Regions from separate parts of the Beijerinckia indica subsp. indica ATCC 9039 genome, predicted to be linked through region 1. Evidence: predicted binding sites of a transcription regulator. Region 1 holds the regulator's gene; the other holds the start of a gene.

Region 1 (6,741 bases):
GACAAGCTTGCGGAAATCATCGGCCAGTTCGACGGCTTGGCCATTCGCTCGGCGACCAAGGTCACCGACAAGATTCTTGAAAAGGCGACCAATCTGAAGGTCGTCGGGCGCGCTGGCATCGGCGTCGATAATGTCGATATTCCGGCCGCCACCGCCAAGGGCGTTATCGTGATGAATACGCCTTTCGGCAATTCCATCACGACGGCGGAACATGCCATCGCCCTGATGTTCGCGCTCGCTCGCCAGATCCCCTCCGCCGATGCCTCGACTCAGGCCGGCAAATGGGAAAAGAACAAATTCATGGGTGTCGAAATCACCGCCAAGGTGCTCGGCATCATCGGCTGCGGCAATATCGGCTCGATCGTCGCCGAACGTGGCGTCGGCCTCAAAATGCGCGTCATCGCCTTCGACCCCTTCCTGACCCCCGAACGCGCGCTCGATCTCGGCGTCGAAAAAGTCGAATTGGATGATCTCCTGGCCCGCGCCGATTTCATCACTTTGCACACACCGCTGACGCCTCAGACCAAGAATATTCTTTCCGCGGAAAATCTCGCCAAGACCAAGAAGGGCGTTCGCGTCATCAATTGCGCGCGTGGCGGTCTCGTCGATGAAGAAGCCCTGCGCAAACTGCTCGATTCGGGCCATGTCGCCGGCGCGGCCTTCGACGTCTTCATCACCGAACCGGCCAAGGAAAATCCGCTGTTCGGTCATCCCAATGTGGTCTGCACGCCGCATCTTGGCGCCTCGACCTCTGAAGCGCAGGAAAATGTCGCCCTGCAGGTCGCCGAGCAAATGTCGGATTATCTGACGCGTGGCGCGATCTCCAATGCCGTCAACTTTCCTTCCATTACGGCGGAAGAAGCTCCCAAACTGAAGCCCTTCATCGCGCTGGCTGAAAAGCTCGGCTCCTTCGCCGGCCAGGTCATCGACAGCGCCATCAAGAAGGTGACGATCACCTATGAAGGCGAAGTCGGACAATTGAAGATCAAGGCCCTAACAGCCTCTGCCATTGCCGGCATTCTGCGGCCGCTGCTCGCCGATGTAAACGTCGTCTCGGCCCCGGCCGTCGCCAAGGAACGCGGTATCGTCATCGACGAAGTGAGTCGTGCCGCCGCCGACGCGGATTACGAATCCCTGATCACGCTCACAGTCGAGACCGACAAAAGCTCGCATTCCATCGCCGGCACTGTCTTCCACGATGGCAAGCCTCGCATCATTGCCATCAACGATATCAAGATCGACGCCGCCGTCGCGCCGGTCATGATCTATGTGTCGAATGAAGACAAGCCCGGCTTCATCGGCCGTTTCGCCAGCCTGCTTGGCAATGCCAGCGTCAATATCGCGACATTCGCGCTCGGTCGTGACCGTGAAGGTGGCTCGGCCATTGCCCTGGTCGAAGTCGACGGCGCGGTGCCCGAATCGGTCCAGAATGAGGTCAAGGCTCTGCCCGGCGTCAAAAAAGTCAAGGCCTTGGCTTTCTAAGCCTGCCTGAACACCCCTTTACAGCATCAAAGCACTTTCCGAGGCCATTTCACCGATAGAGCGGTGAAATGGCCTCTTTATTCCTGATTTCTTCCCCTAAATTTCAAATAGAATGCCGTCACTGGCGCCGTGACACATATTTTCGGCAATTGATTACGATAACGGGTTTCATTTTTACGTGATAATTGGCTAATTATAAGCCAATAAGCCTTCGCCCTATTGGCGCGGCAAGAACACCAGACTCCCGACATAGACCTTTCGTTCGCTTCGGATTTTTCTCAAAGGGGAAATTTCCGATCCGATTCCTTCACTCCCGATTCAGACGGATATGCTGACAGGAGGTAGCGATGAACGTCGTAGATATGTCTTCCGGTTGTTATTCCCTCAGCCGCCTATTCTGTTTCATGGCGACCGGCCGCGCTGAACGCGCGGGAAAAATCTCTGATAAAAGCCATCATACAATCATGAAAAGCGGGATCGTCGCGGCGGCATTAGTCGCCGCGGGCTTCGCGTCAGCCGCCGACCTCGAAAGGGAAAGTCGGGAAAACGCCGCCGTGGTCGCACCGGCACTGCCGGCGGCTTGGAGCGATACGATCACCGCCGGGTTTCAGATTGAAGCAGGCATTGCCGCCAACCCGGGCAATCCGAGCAACGGCCGGAATTTCGGGATGCTCTATACCGATTATGCCAATGCCCCCATGCTCAGCCAGATCATGTTCGGCATTCAGCGACCGCTCGATCCGAATGCCAAAGGATATGATTTCGGCTTCGTGCTGCAAGCGATCTATGGCACGGACGCCCGCTATAATCATATTCTCGGTCTCAACGATGATATGATCAATAATCGCAACCAGTTGGTGCCAATCAATCTGACCGTGCTGATGCATCTGCCCTGGCTCACGGATGGCGGCATCGATGTCAAGATGGGCCTGACTCCCGGCGCGATGGGCTATGAGGTCTTCGACCCAGCCGTCAGACCATTTTACACCTTTAGCTATATTTCGGACTTTCTTGTCCCCTTCCAACATATTGGCGGCCTTGCCACTTGGCACGTCAATGACACTCTGGATCTTTACGCGGGAATTGACACAGGAGCGCAAACCTCCTTCGGCAGGAATGATAATAATAGTTTGCCGGCGGGCTATTTTGGATTCGGCCTCAACAAGCTTCTGGACGGCAAACTCACACTCGTTGCGTTGAGCCGTCTCGGCCCTGAACAATCGCTGCTTGTTTTTCCCAATGCCAATTCTCTGATGCGATCCTGGAACGATGTGGTCGCAACCTATAAATATGATGACAAACTGACCTTAGCCGCGGAGGCGAACGTCTTTTATGATGGTGCTCTCCCTTACAATACGGCCTATGGCTTGGCCGGCTATTTGACATATACCTTTACCGACGAACTCAGCCTCAATGCACGCGCCGAAGTCATGCGCGACAACACTGGTGTCCTCGTCGGCAATTTCATGAATGTGTTCGACTACACAAACAGTATTCGTGGACTTCCCTATACTTTCGTCGGAGCACCCGCGCCGACAACCTACGGCGAGATTTCGCTCAACGTCGCCTACAAACCGAAGATCGACTGGGCGCATTACAACCTGCCCGTCAAAACCCTCCAATTCCGGCCAGAGATTCGCTATGATCGCTCTCTGAACGGAACCGCGGCTTTCAACACGGGAACTTCGCAGGACGCATTCATGTTCGGTGGCGATATCATCTTGGGTTTTTGACCTCGCTATGAAAGGCGAGGTCAATCGTCCCAAAACACCGATGACAGCCATGATCATGTCCGTTTCAGTCATTGGGTCAACGTCGGCCATGCCGCTCTCGATAATGTGATCGCTTGGCCGAAACCCGTCATGCGTCCAGCGCAAGCTGAACACACCGTTCCTTATTCGCTTGATTTCGCTCTCAGCCCTATCTGGTTGTAGAAATAAGCATATACTCTCTACGCGTGCTTTCCTAAATTTATTGTTCTCGGGTTTCATCCATTTCAACGCAAACGGAACTAGGCGGCGCATCGAGCGTTTTGCCAGCAACCTTTGTTGCTCCACGATGGCTGGTAGCCGTGAAAAATTTGCAAGATCTCCATGTTCTCGTTGTCGAGGATGAAGCTATAATTGGCATGTTGCTTGAAGATGTACTCATCGATATCGGCTGCAAGACAGTGGATGTGATGAGTTCCGTCGAGGCGGCCCTGACCTATCTCGAAGATCAGAAAGTAGATTTTGCCTTGCTCGACATCAACCTCAACGGACGGTTGAGTTTTCCCGTCGCCGAGCAATTGCAGACCAAGGCAATTCCTTTCATTTTCTTGTCAGGCTATGGCGCGCAGGGACTTACCGGCCCTTATTCCCGTTGCAAGACTCTGCAAAAACCCTTTCAACCGGGCGAAATCGAAAAAGCCGTAGGCGAGGCGCTCATGGCCGTTTAAGGCTTTTCCGCGAGTTTTTCTTATCGGCTTGCGTCACCCGCCATCTATTGCCATTTTGAAGGCGATGGCCATTTCCTTCGATCCACCTCGCTTTCCTCTCGCTTCAAACACCACCGCCCTCGGCATGCTGAACGAGCGGTCGCGAGAGATTTTTCGTCATATCGTCGAATCCTATCTCACCACGGGCGAGCCGGTCGGGTCGCGCCATCTTTCCAAATTGCTTCCTGTTCCGCTCTCGCCAGCTTCCGTGCGCAATGTGATGCAGGATCTGGAAATGCTGGGCCTGATCTATGCGCCCCATACCAGCGCCGGCCGCCTGCCGACGGAGCTAGGCCTGCGCTTCTTTGTCGATGCACTGCTCGAAATTGGCGATATCGGCGAGGCTGAGCGCGCCCATATCGAATCACAAGTCAGGATCACTTCTCCCGAACGGACGCTCGAAGACCTACTTGGCGATGCCATGATGATGCTGTCGGGCCTGACACGGGGCGCCGGGCTCGTGGTGACGAGTAAGGAAAATGCCCGGCTGAAACATATCGAATTCGTGCGCCTAGAGCCTGAGCGCGCCCTTGCCGTCCTCGTCGCGGAGGAAGGCTCGGTCGAAAATCGCATTGTTCAGATTCCGGCCAATCTGCCACCCTCCGCACTGATCGAGGCAAGCAATTATCTCAACGAGAGGATTCGCGGCCGGACGTTGCATGAAGTCGGTGTCGAGATCGAAGCCTCGCGACGCGCGGCCGAAACAGAGCTCGGCGAGTTGACAACAAAACTCGTCGATGCCGGCCTTGCGAGCTGGGCCGAATGTTCGGGACACGAACCGCAGTTGATCGTGCGCGGCCATGCCAATCTTTTGGAGGATTTGACGGCGCTTGAAGATCTCGAACGCATCCGCCTCCTCTTTGCCGATCTTGAAACGAAAAAAGATGTCATCGATCTCTTGAGCCGCGCCGAGGGCGGAGAAGGTGTGCGGATCTTCATCGGCTCCGAGAACAAATTATTTTCGCTCTCTGGCTCCTCGACCATCGCCGCCCCCTTTCATGATGGGCAGCAACGCATCGTCGGCGTTATCGGCGTCATTGGGCCGACACGGTTGAATTACGCCCGCATCGTGCCCATGGTGGACTATACGTCCAAGCTACTCGTCAGGCTGCTTCAGGCGCGATAATCTATTCGTGCACGATATGAGTGCCATGGGTCAGCGCCCCACCCGCCCGCAGGGCCATGGCGACAAACACCGTCTCCGCGATTTCTTGCTGCGTGGCACCGGCTCTTTCAGCTCCCCTCTTATGCACTTCCAGGCAATAAGGGCATTGCGTCGTCAGCGCGACGGCCAATGCGATCAATTCCTTATATTTGACAGGTATAGCGCCGTCCGCCATCGCCGCCTTGTCGAAAGCCTTGAAAGCCTCCATGGCGGCAGGCGCGTCCTTGGCCAGCAATTCGAGCTTTTTCAGATTGGCCATGTCATACATCGATTCATCTCCTCCCTTGGAATTTTGATACCGGCCCATTCAGCCTGTTCCTTCATCCATTGCAAGCGGACAAACGATCAGGATTTTTGATTAATCAGAAATTGTTTCACGTTTCGTCCTGGATCAGCGAAGCATGGCGGTCCAGCAAGTTGGCGCTGGCGGCATTCAATCCAATCAATTCCACGTGGATGCCATGGTGGCGCATCTTGGTCACCACGCCCTCAAGGGCACCCACGGCTGTTATATCCCACAGATGAGCATCGCTGAGATCAATGCTGACTCGGCGGGCTGTGTCACGCAAGTCAAAGCAATCAGCAAACATATCCGCGCTGGCGAAAAAGATTTGACCGGAAACGCGATAGACACGTGTATCTGCCTCGGCGTTGTAATCGCATTGTACGTCCATCAGCTGCATGACTTTAAAAGCGAAGAAGACACCACTTAACAGCACTCCCACGGCGACGCCGGCGGCAAGATCACGCGTCGCGACGGTGACGACAACCGTTGCTAACATGACAAAGCTGGAAACCTTGGGATGGTGCAACAGATCACGCAGCGATGACCACGAGAAGGTGCTGATAGAAACCATAATCATGATGGCAACAAGCGCTGCCACAGGCACACGCGCAACCCAAGGGCGCAGCAGCACCATGAGAACAAGCAGGAAGAGTCCGGCCACCAGAGTTGAAAGCCTGCCCCGTCCGCCATAGCGAATATTCCCGACTGTCTGGCCGATCATGCCGCAACCGGCGATCCCCCCAAACAGTCCCGCAGCCACGTTAGCAATGCCAAGTCCAGTGCATTCCTGCGCCTTCGAACTTGTTGTCTCGGTCAGGTCGTCCACGACGCTGGCCGTCATCATGGATTCAAGCAAGCCAACGATGGCCATGGCAAGCGCGTAAGGTGCCACAATGGCGAGCGTACCAAGATTAAGGGGAACATGCGGGATGACAAGCGACGGCAACGAGTCCGGCAGTCGGCCAAGGTCGGCGACTGTATGAAGGGGCATGGGCACCATCATGCTGATGGCAGTCAGCACTAAAATGCAAATCAGCGGCGACGGAATCACCGTGGTCAGTCGTGGTACGAGGTAGATAATGCCCAATCCAATGGCAATCATCGCATAGGTATGCCAGGTTACACCCAGCATCTGCGGAACCTGAGCTGAAAAAATCAGAATTGCTAATGCGTTAACAAAACCCGTGCGGACTGAACGTGAGACAAAGCGCATCAAGACGTCCAGCCGCAACAACCCGAAGACAATTTGGAACACACCGACAAGCAGCGTAGCGGCGAGAAGATATTGCAGACCATGGTCATGGACGAGCGCCGCCGCGACAAGGGCGACCG
Region 2 (6,741 bases), 490 kb from region 1:
CAGAACAGAAAACCCGGTACCGCTATATCGTAATAGGGCAGGGTGAAATTGGCCGATAGCGACCAGAGGATGATCGCATAGGAAACGAGCGAACTCAGCTTGGCGATCAAAAGAATGGTGAAAGTGTAGATACCGTAGCCGCTGGCCTGTCCACCATCGATGAAACGATAGATATCCTCGGAAATACGTTGGTCTGGATTGTCGCTAGTCGTTCCCAGAAGCTGCATCCGGTAATGGGTATGATTGTCCAGCCAGCGATCGACATAGAAATTATTGAGCCAGCTCCGCCAGCGTATGACCAGCGTCGAAGCGATGACATATTCCGTGACGACGGCGGCGATATAAATGAAAGCCCATGGGATGAAGACGTAAAAGAGCTGGATCCAGAATGTATGCTCGTCCTTGGCCTGGATGGCGTTGAACCAGTCGCGGCTGAAGAAGGAGAGGCGGATATCAATGCCGACCTCAGCCTGATTGAGCAGAACGAGAAAGACGATCATGGTCGCTGCAAGACGCCGTTCCATCGCACCGAATGCGGGAAAGGGCCAAACCCGCGCAATCGTTGGATCGCTGGTCTCGAAATAGCGATCGGCGATCTTGGTCATCGACCGCACGACCGGAATGAAGGAAACGGCATAGACGAGAATCGCGAACATCGCGACCGTCAACGGCAGGCTTTCTGGCAGGGCATAATCGGCAAGAGATTCTGGCCAAAGCCCGACCTTATCCAGGAGACAGAGAGAGCCGAAGATCACTGTCTCGACCGCGAAAATAGCCGCGAAAATTTTGAGGAAACTCGAGATCTGACGGCTTTGCCAAGTGGTCACCGCGCAAAGGGCGCTAGTCGCGGCCAGCAGCCAGACGAGCAGGTCTCCGGTATGGAATCCGGCGACGGCGCCGACTCCCGCGAAGAGGACGACGATCAAAGCGAGAAGCTGCATGGCCTGCCTTTGGAACGATCAAATGGATCGATTGGGAGCGTTTCCTACGCGGTAATGCGTTATTGAAACCCATTGTCGCGCGAAGGGATGAAGGCGCAAAGTGAAGAAAATGCGTTCGAGCGAAAAATCTCGACGATCAACCTATCGCCCGATTAGTAAACTAACCTTTACTAGATTGATATTTAAGGTTTTTCAAGAAAAATAGGAGTCGTCTGGCATCATGCGATTTTGCGCTTGAAGAGAGGCTGAACAACCTTCTGGCGGACGAGCGCAGTCAATCTGCCGGGAGGCAGCGTGCGGATTGGGACGACAGACAATGAGATTCGTCTCGGACGGAAAACGAAAAGCCTGACTTCAGCGGCGGAGGCATGAAGCCGCTGAAGTCAGGCTTAAGGTAAAGGCATTATGGTGCCGACGCGACGCCGGTCCTGATGATTGATTTCAATCTTCGTGGCCGTCCTCGACCGGCACCTGGGTTCCATTGACCGAGGCGGCGAGAACAGGCGAGGCTTTGAAGGTGAGAACCCGGCGTGGTTTGATCGGAACCTCGACGCCAGTCCGAGGATTGCGTCCGATCCGCTCCCGCTTGGCGCGCACGGAAAATAGGCCAAATGAACGGAGCTTGACCGTTTCGCCACGTAATAAGGCCTCGGAAATTTCCTCCAGCGCCATTTCAAAAATCTCGCGGGTTTGTGCGCGGGATAAAAAGGAACAGGACGTATAAATCGCGTCGAGCAGATCTGCCCTCGTCGCCGTCTTGCGTTGTTGCAGGGCTGTCAACTCGCCCTCAGACTCCCGATTCACTTTCATCTTCCTCCTAAGCGCTCTCCAGCATGTCGCACCTTTCCGGCGCGTTTTTCAGTGCATTCACTGGACCCGCGCCATGGCAGGCATCCAGCACTGAGAGAGCCTTCTCCTGTTTGGACTTTCCCTTTCAAGCCTCGGGGCTCGGAAGAATGTTCTTGGCCGCCATCAAGACTCACGCCAGTTTCATCGCGCGAACGAGACACGGGTCCATTTATAAAAAGAACTATAGAACATGGAGTTGCGTGAGAAGCTGTGAGACCTTCAAAAAGGTTTTAGGATTTGACCGAAAAACTGGAGCGGAGACAGGAGAACAGACAAAAAAAGACCCCGGCCGAAGCCGAGGTCCTGAAAAATCGAGGGCTATGACTGGGCTTAGAAATCCATACCGCCCATGCCGCCCATGCCGCCACCGCCCATCGGAGGAAGCGGAGCTTCCTTCTTCGGCGCTTCGGTGATCGTCGCCTCGGTGGTGATCAGGAGGCCGGCAATGGAAGCCGCATCTTGGAGCGCCGTGCGGACAACCTTGGTCGGGTCGATAATGCCGAGCTTGACCATGTCGCCATATTCGCCGGTCTGGGCATTGTAGCCGAAAGCATATTCGTTCGACTCGAGCAGCTTGCCAACCACGACCGCGCCGTCGCCGCCGGAATTGTCGACGATCTGCTTAGCCGGGGTCTGGATCGCCTTGCGGACGATTTCGATACCAGCCTTCTGGTCGGAATTATCCGTAGGCAGGTTTTCGAGCGCCTTGATCGCGCGGAGAAGAGCGACACCACCACCGGGGGAAACGCCTTCTTCGACCGCAGCGCGGGTCGCGTTGAGCGCGTCGTCGACGCGGTCCTTCTTTTCCTTCACTTCGACTTCGGTCGAGCCGCCGACACGCAGCACGGCGACGCCGCCAGCGAGCTTGGCGAGACGCTCCTGCATCTTTTCACGATCGTAATCGGAAGTGGTCTCGGCGATCTGAGCCTTGATCTGGGAGATACGGCCCTCGATGTCGTCCTTGTTGCCGGCGCCATCGATGATCGTCGTGGCTTCCTTGTCGATGCGGATGCGCTTGGCGCGGCCGAGCATGGCAAGCGTGACGTTCTCGAGCTTGATGCCGAGCTCTTCGGAGATCAGGGTGCCGCCGGTCAGGATGGCGATGTCTTCGAGCATGGCCTTGCGGCGATCACCGAAGCCCGGAGCCTTGACGGCCGCGACCTTGAGGCCACCGCGCAGCTTGTTGACGACGAGCGTGGCAAGAGCCTCACCTTCGACGTCCTCAGCGATGATGACGAGCGGCTTGCCGGTCTGCACGACGGCTTCGAGCACCGGCAGCATGGCTTGCAGCGAGGAGAGCTTTTTCTCGTGGACGAGGATATAGGGATCCTCGAGCTCGGCGATCATCTTCTCGGCATTGGTGATGAAGTAGGGGGAGAGATAGCCGCGATCGAACTGCATGCCTTCGACGACATCGAGCTCGGTCTCGAGGCTCTTGGCTTCCTCGACGGTGATGACACCCTCGTTGCCGACCTTCTGCATGGCGGTCGAGATCATGTCGCCGACGGACTTGTCGCCATTGGCCGAAATCGTGCCGACCTGGGCGATTTCGTCGTTCGAGGTGACCTTCTTGGAATTAGCCTTGAGGTCGGCGACGATCGCTTCGACGGCGTGGTCGATGCCGCGCTTCAGATCCATCGGGTTGAGGCCGGCGGCGACCGCCTTGGTGCCTTCCTTGACGATGGAAGCGGCGAGAATGGTGGCGGTGGTGGTGCCGTCGCCAGCCGCATCGTTCTGCTTGGAAGCGACTTCGCGCACGAGCTGCGCACCGAGATTTTCGAACTTGTCGGCGAGTTCGATCTCCTTGGCGACGCTCACGCCGTCCTTGGTGATGCGCGGCGCACCGAAGGATTTTTCGATGACGACGTTACGGCCTTTGGGGCCGAGGGTGACCTTGACCGCATTGGCCAGGATCTCGACGCCGCGCAGCATACGATCGCGGGCATCAGACGAGAAACGGACGTCTTTGGCTGCCATGTTGAAACTCCTGAATCGCTTTCGCGGAATTTATTGAGAAAAGATGAGGCTCTTGGGAGGACTCAGCCAACGACACCGAGAATGTCGCTCTCCTTCATGATGAGGAGATCCTGGCCATCAATCTTGACTTCGGTGCCCGACCATTTGCCGAACAAAATCTTGTCACCCGCCTTGACGTCGAGGGGGATCAGCTTGCCGCTCTCGTCGCGTCCGCCCGGTCCGACGGCGATGATCTCACCCTCTTGCGGCTTCTCCTTGGCGCTGTCGGGAATGATGATGCCACCCTTGGTCTTTTCCTCGCTCTCGAGGCGCTTGACCACGACACGGTCGTGCAAAGGACGAAAAGTCATTGTTTAATGCTTCCTTAAAAATTCGCGACGCACCGAATGCGAAAGGCGCCACCGCGAAGCTTGGCCGACTGAAGCTGTCTCTTGTTAGCACTCATGAATGGTGAGTGCTAAAGACTGCGTTTAATTAGGCAGAATGATTATTGCTGTCAAGCAAATCATCAGAATTGTTTCATTCTGAGCAAATTTTAATCAGACAGGATAAAGGCTTATGCCTGTGGGCTTTCCCTGGCGGGCTTGATGAGGCTGAAGAATGGAGAGGGGGAAGTATCGGTATCTTGGGAATCTGGGCGATGGGCGGGGACGCATCCATAAGCACCGGTTCGAGGACATCATCCCGATCCATGGGCGTGGGGCAGGGACCCTTTGGAAAATCATCCAACTGTCGGCTGGTTCAGCTTTAGTGAAAAGCCCTTTAGGCGACGCTTGGTTCCTTTAAACTAAAAATTCTTAATCGATTGATGACAGCTGTGTCTTGGTCGCGCTTTTAACTGGTCTTCTTCACTTTGCGTGCACCGACCAGAGCAATGGAGCGTGCCACCAATTGGAAAACTGAGTCTCATGGGAGCCTGAACCTGCAACCGCATAAACGTGCGGCGGATTACGCCTTGAATTGGCGCGGTTGACGACGCGGGAGGCACTGATGGTTCGACGGCTGCGCTTGATCACCGGTGTCATCCTCTTCACCTATGTCCTGACGCATTTTGTCAACCACAGCCTCGGGATTATTTCGATAGCGGCGATGGACACGATGTTGTCGGTGGTGTACCCGATTTGGTCATATCCGCCGGTCACGTTCGTTCTCTATGGCGCACTTATAATTCATGTGACGCTTGCGCTCTACGCGGTTTGGCAACGTCATTTGCTCAAGCTCCTGCCCGTCGAGGCCGCGCAATACATTCTCGGATTCACTGTGCCCTTGCTCCTTGCGGAGCATGTGACCAACACGCGCATTGCTGCTGCGTTCTATGGCGGGGATTTCGGTCATTACAAGAACCTGCTGACCTTCCTCTGGTACGGTCATCGCCTCAACGGTTTCTTGCAGATAGCCTTACTGTTCGCTGCCTGGACGCATGCCTGCATCGGGTTACGATTCTCGCTGCGCTTGCGGCCATGGTATGACACCGCCCAGCCATTTCTATATGCCGCGGCTCTCCTTGTGCCTGTCCTTGCGCTTTTCGGATATATCGCTGGCGGGCGAGAGATCGGCGTGGTGATTGCGCGGGACCCTGCTTACCTGGCCCGCACGCTTGCCAGCCAGCCGCCGCCGGAAGCGCGTCCTGCACTCTTCACCATCACTTGGAGCATTCGTTTCGTATTCCTCGGCGCCATTGCACTTGTGCTGATCGCTCGAATGGTGCGGCATGAATGGTGGCGCCGAAAAGGTGTCGCGCGTATCTCCTATCCGGGCGGGCGTTCTATTGAGGTTGTCCGTGGCTTTACGGTGCTCGAGGCAAGCCGCCTCCTTGGTGTACCGCACGCCTCGATCTGTGGCGGCAAAGGACGCTGCTCGACCTGCCGCGTGCGTGTGCGCGCCGCGCTCGGTGCGCTACCGGACCCATCTTCGGAGGAGCTCGACATCCTACATCGCATCGGCGACCCGCCAAACGTCCGTTTAGCCTGTCAGTTGCAGCCGCTCGGACCCATCGAGGTAACGCCGCTGCTGCCGGCGTTCGAACCTGCCCGCAAGGCTCTTCGGCATTCGATCTATGCACATGGTGGCGAACGGAGGATCGCGATCCTCTTTGCTGACCTCCGCGATTTTACGCATATCACCGAGACTAAACTTCCTTACGACGTCGTTTTCCTGCTGAACCGTTATTGCCAGGCCATGGGCGACAGCGTCGAAATGGCGGGTGGGCGCGTCGACAAGTTTATTGGAGATGGCGTTATGGCACTCTTCGGGTTGGAGACCGACGCTCCGGACGCGTGCCGACAAGCCCTGATTGCGGCGCGCCTCATGTCTATCCAGCTGGTGGAGTTGAACCGGGTTCTCGCCCCCGATCTTGATGCTCCACTCAGATTGGGGCTTGGCATCCATTTCGGTCCGGCGATCGTCGGCGAGATAGGTAACGGAGGAATGAAGGCGCTTACCGCGGTGGGCGATACGGTTAATACCGCAAGCCGTCTCGAGTCACTCTGCAAGCACTACGATTGCGAACTCGTCGTCTCGGAAGATCTCATCGCATGTTCTGGTGTGGACTTACAGGGCGCACGTCGGCAGGAGGTCGAGATCCGTGGTCATGCCAAGCTGCTCATGATCCACACCCTGAAAAGCGCCAATCAACTGCCCTGCGAACTTGCAAGTTGCTTGGTCAGCGAGCCAGCCCAGGAATAAATTCACGCGCCCTTCGGTCTAGACATTGGTCGGGAATGAAAGGGGAGGCTGCATGGATACCGGCATCGAAACCCACCCTCTGGACTTCGGGGTCACCAATTCACCTCATCTGAAGCGGATCAATTTAGCGCTCCAGGGTGGCGGCTCGCATGGAGCTTTTGCCTGGGGCGTGCTCGATCGGCTCCTTGAAGATGAACGTATCGACTTCGACGGTATCAGCGCCACGAGTGTTGGCGCGGTGAACGCAACGGTACTGGCTTATGGGCTGGCCGTCGGTGGGCGCACAGGC

What was found. Region 1 encodes HrcA, which represses chaperone genes, less so after heat shock. Its sites were predicted from a motif close to GTTAGCACTCNCNNNNNGNGAGTGCTAAC; they were not measured.
Region 2: groES (co-chaperone GroES) is a predicted target of HrcA. The motif match lies at 4,201-4,229, and genes of this name have one in related genera.

The regions. Positions count from the first base shown of each region.
Region 1 is NC_010581.1:1,470,132-1,476,872, reverse strand. Features, by position in the region: gene serA (phosphoglycerate dehydrogenase) at 1-1,482, shown strand, start outside; gene BIND_RS06430 (outer membrane beta-barrel protein) at 1,830-3,215, shown strand; gene BIND_RS06425 (response regulator) at 3,554-3,919, shown strand; gene hrcA (heat-inducible transcriptional repressor HrcA) at 3,984-5,084, shown strand; gene BIND_RS06415 (carboxymuconolactone decarboxylase family protein) at 5,086-5,391, opposite strand; gene BIND_RS06410 (SulP family inorganic anion transporter) at 5,498-6,741, opposite strand, start outside.
Region 2 is NC_010581.1:1,962,756-1,969,496, reverse strand. Features, by position in the region: gene BIND_RS08830 (ABC transporter ATP-binding protein/permease) at 1-941, opposite strand, end outside; gene BIND_RS08825 (integration host factor subunit alpha) at 1,383-1,751, opposite strand; gene groL (chaperonin GroEL) at 2,121-3,767, opposite strand; gene groES (co-chaperone GroES) at 3,830-4,117, opposite strand; gene BIND_RS08805 (adenylate/guanylate cyclase domain-containing protein) at 4,758-6,452, shown strand; gene BIND_RS08800 (patatin-like phospholipase family protein) at 6,505-6,741, shown strand, end outside.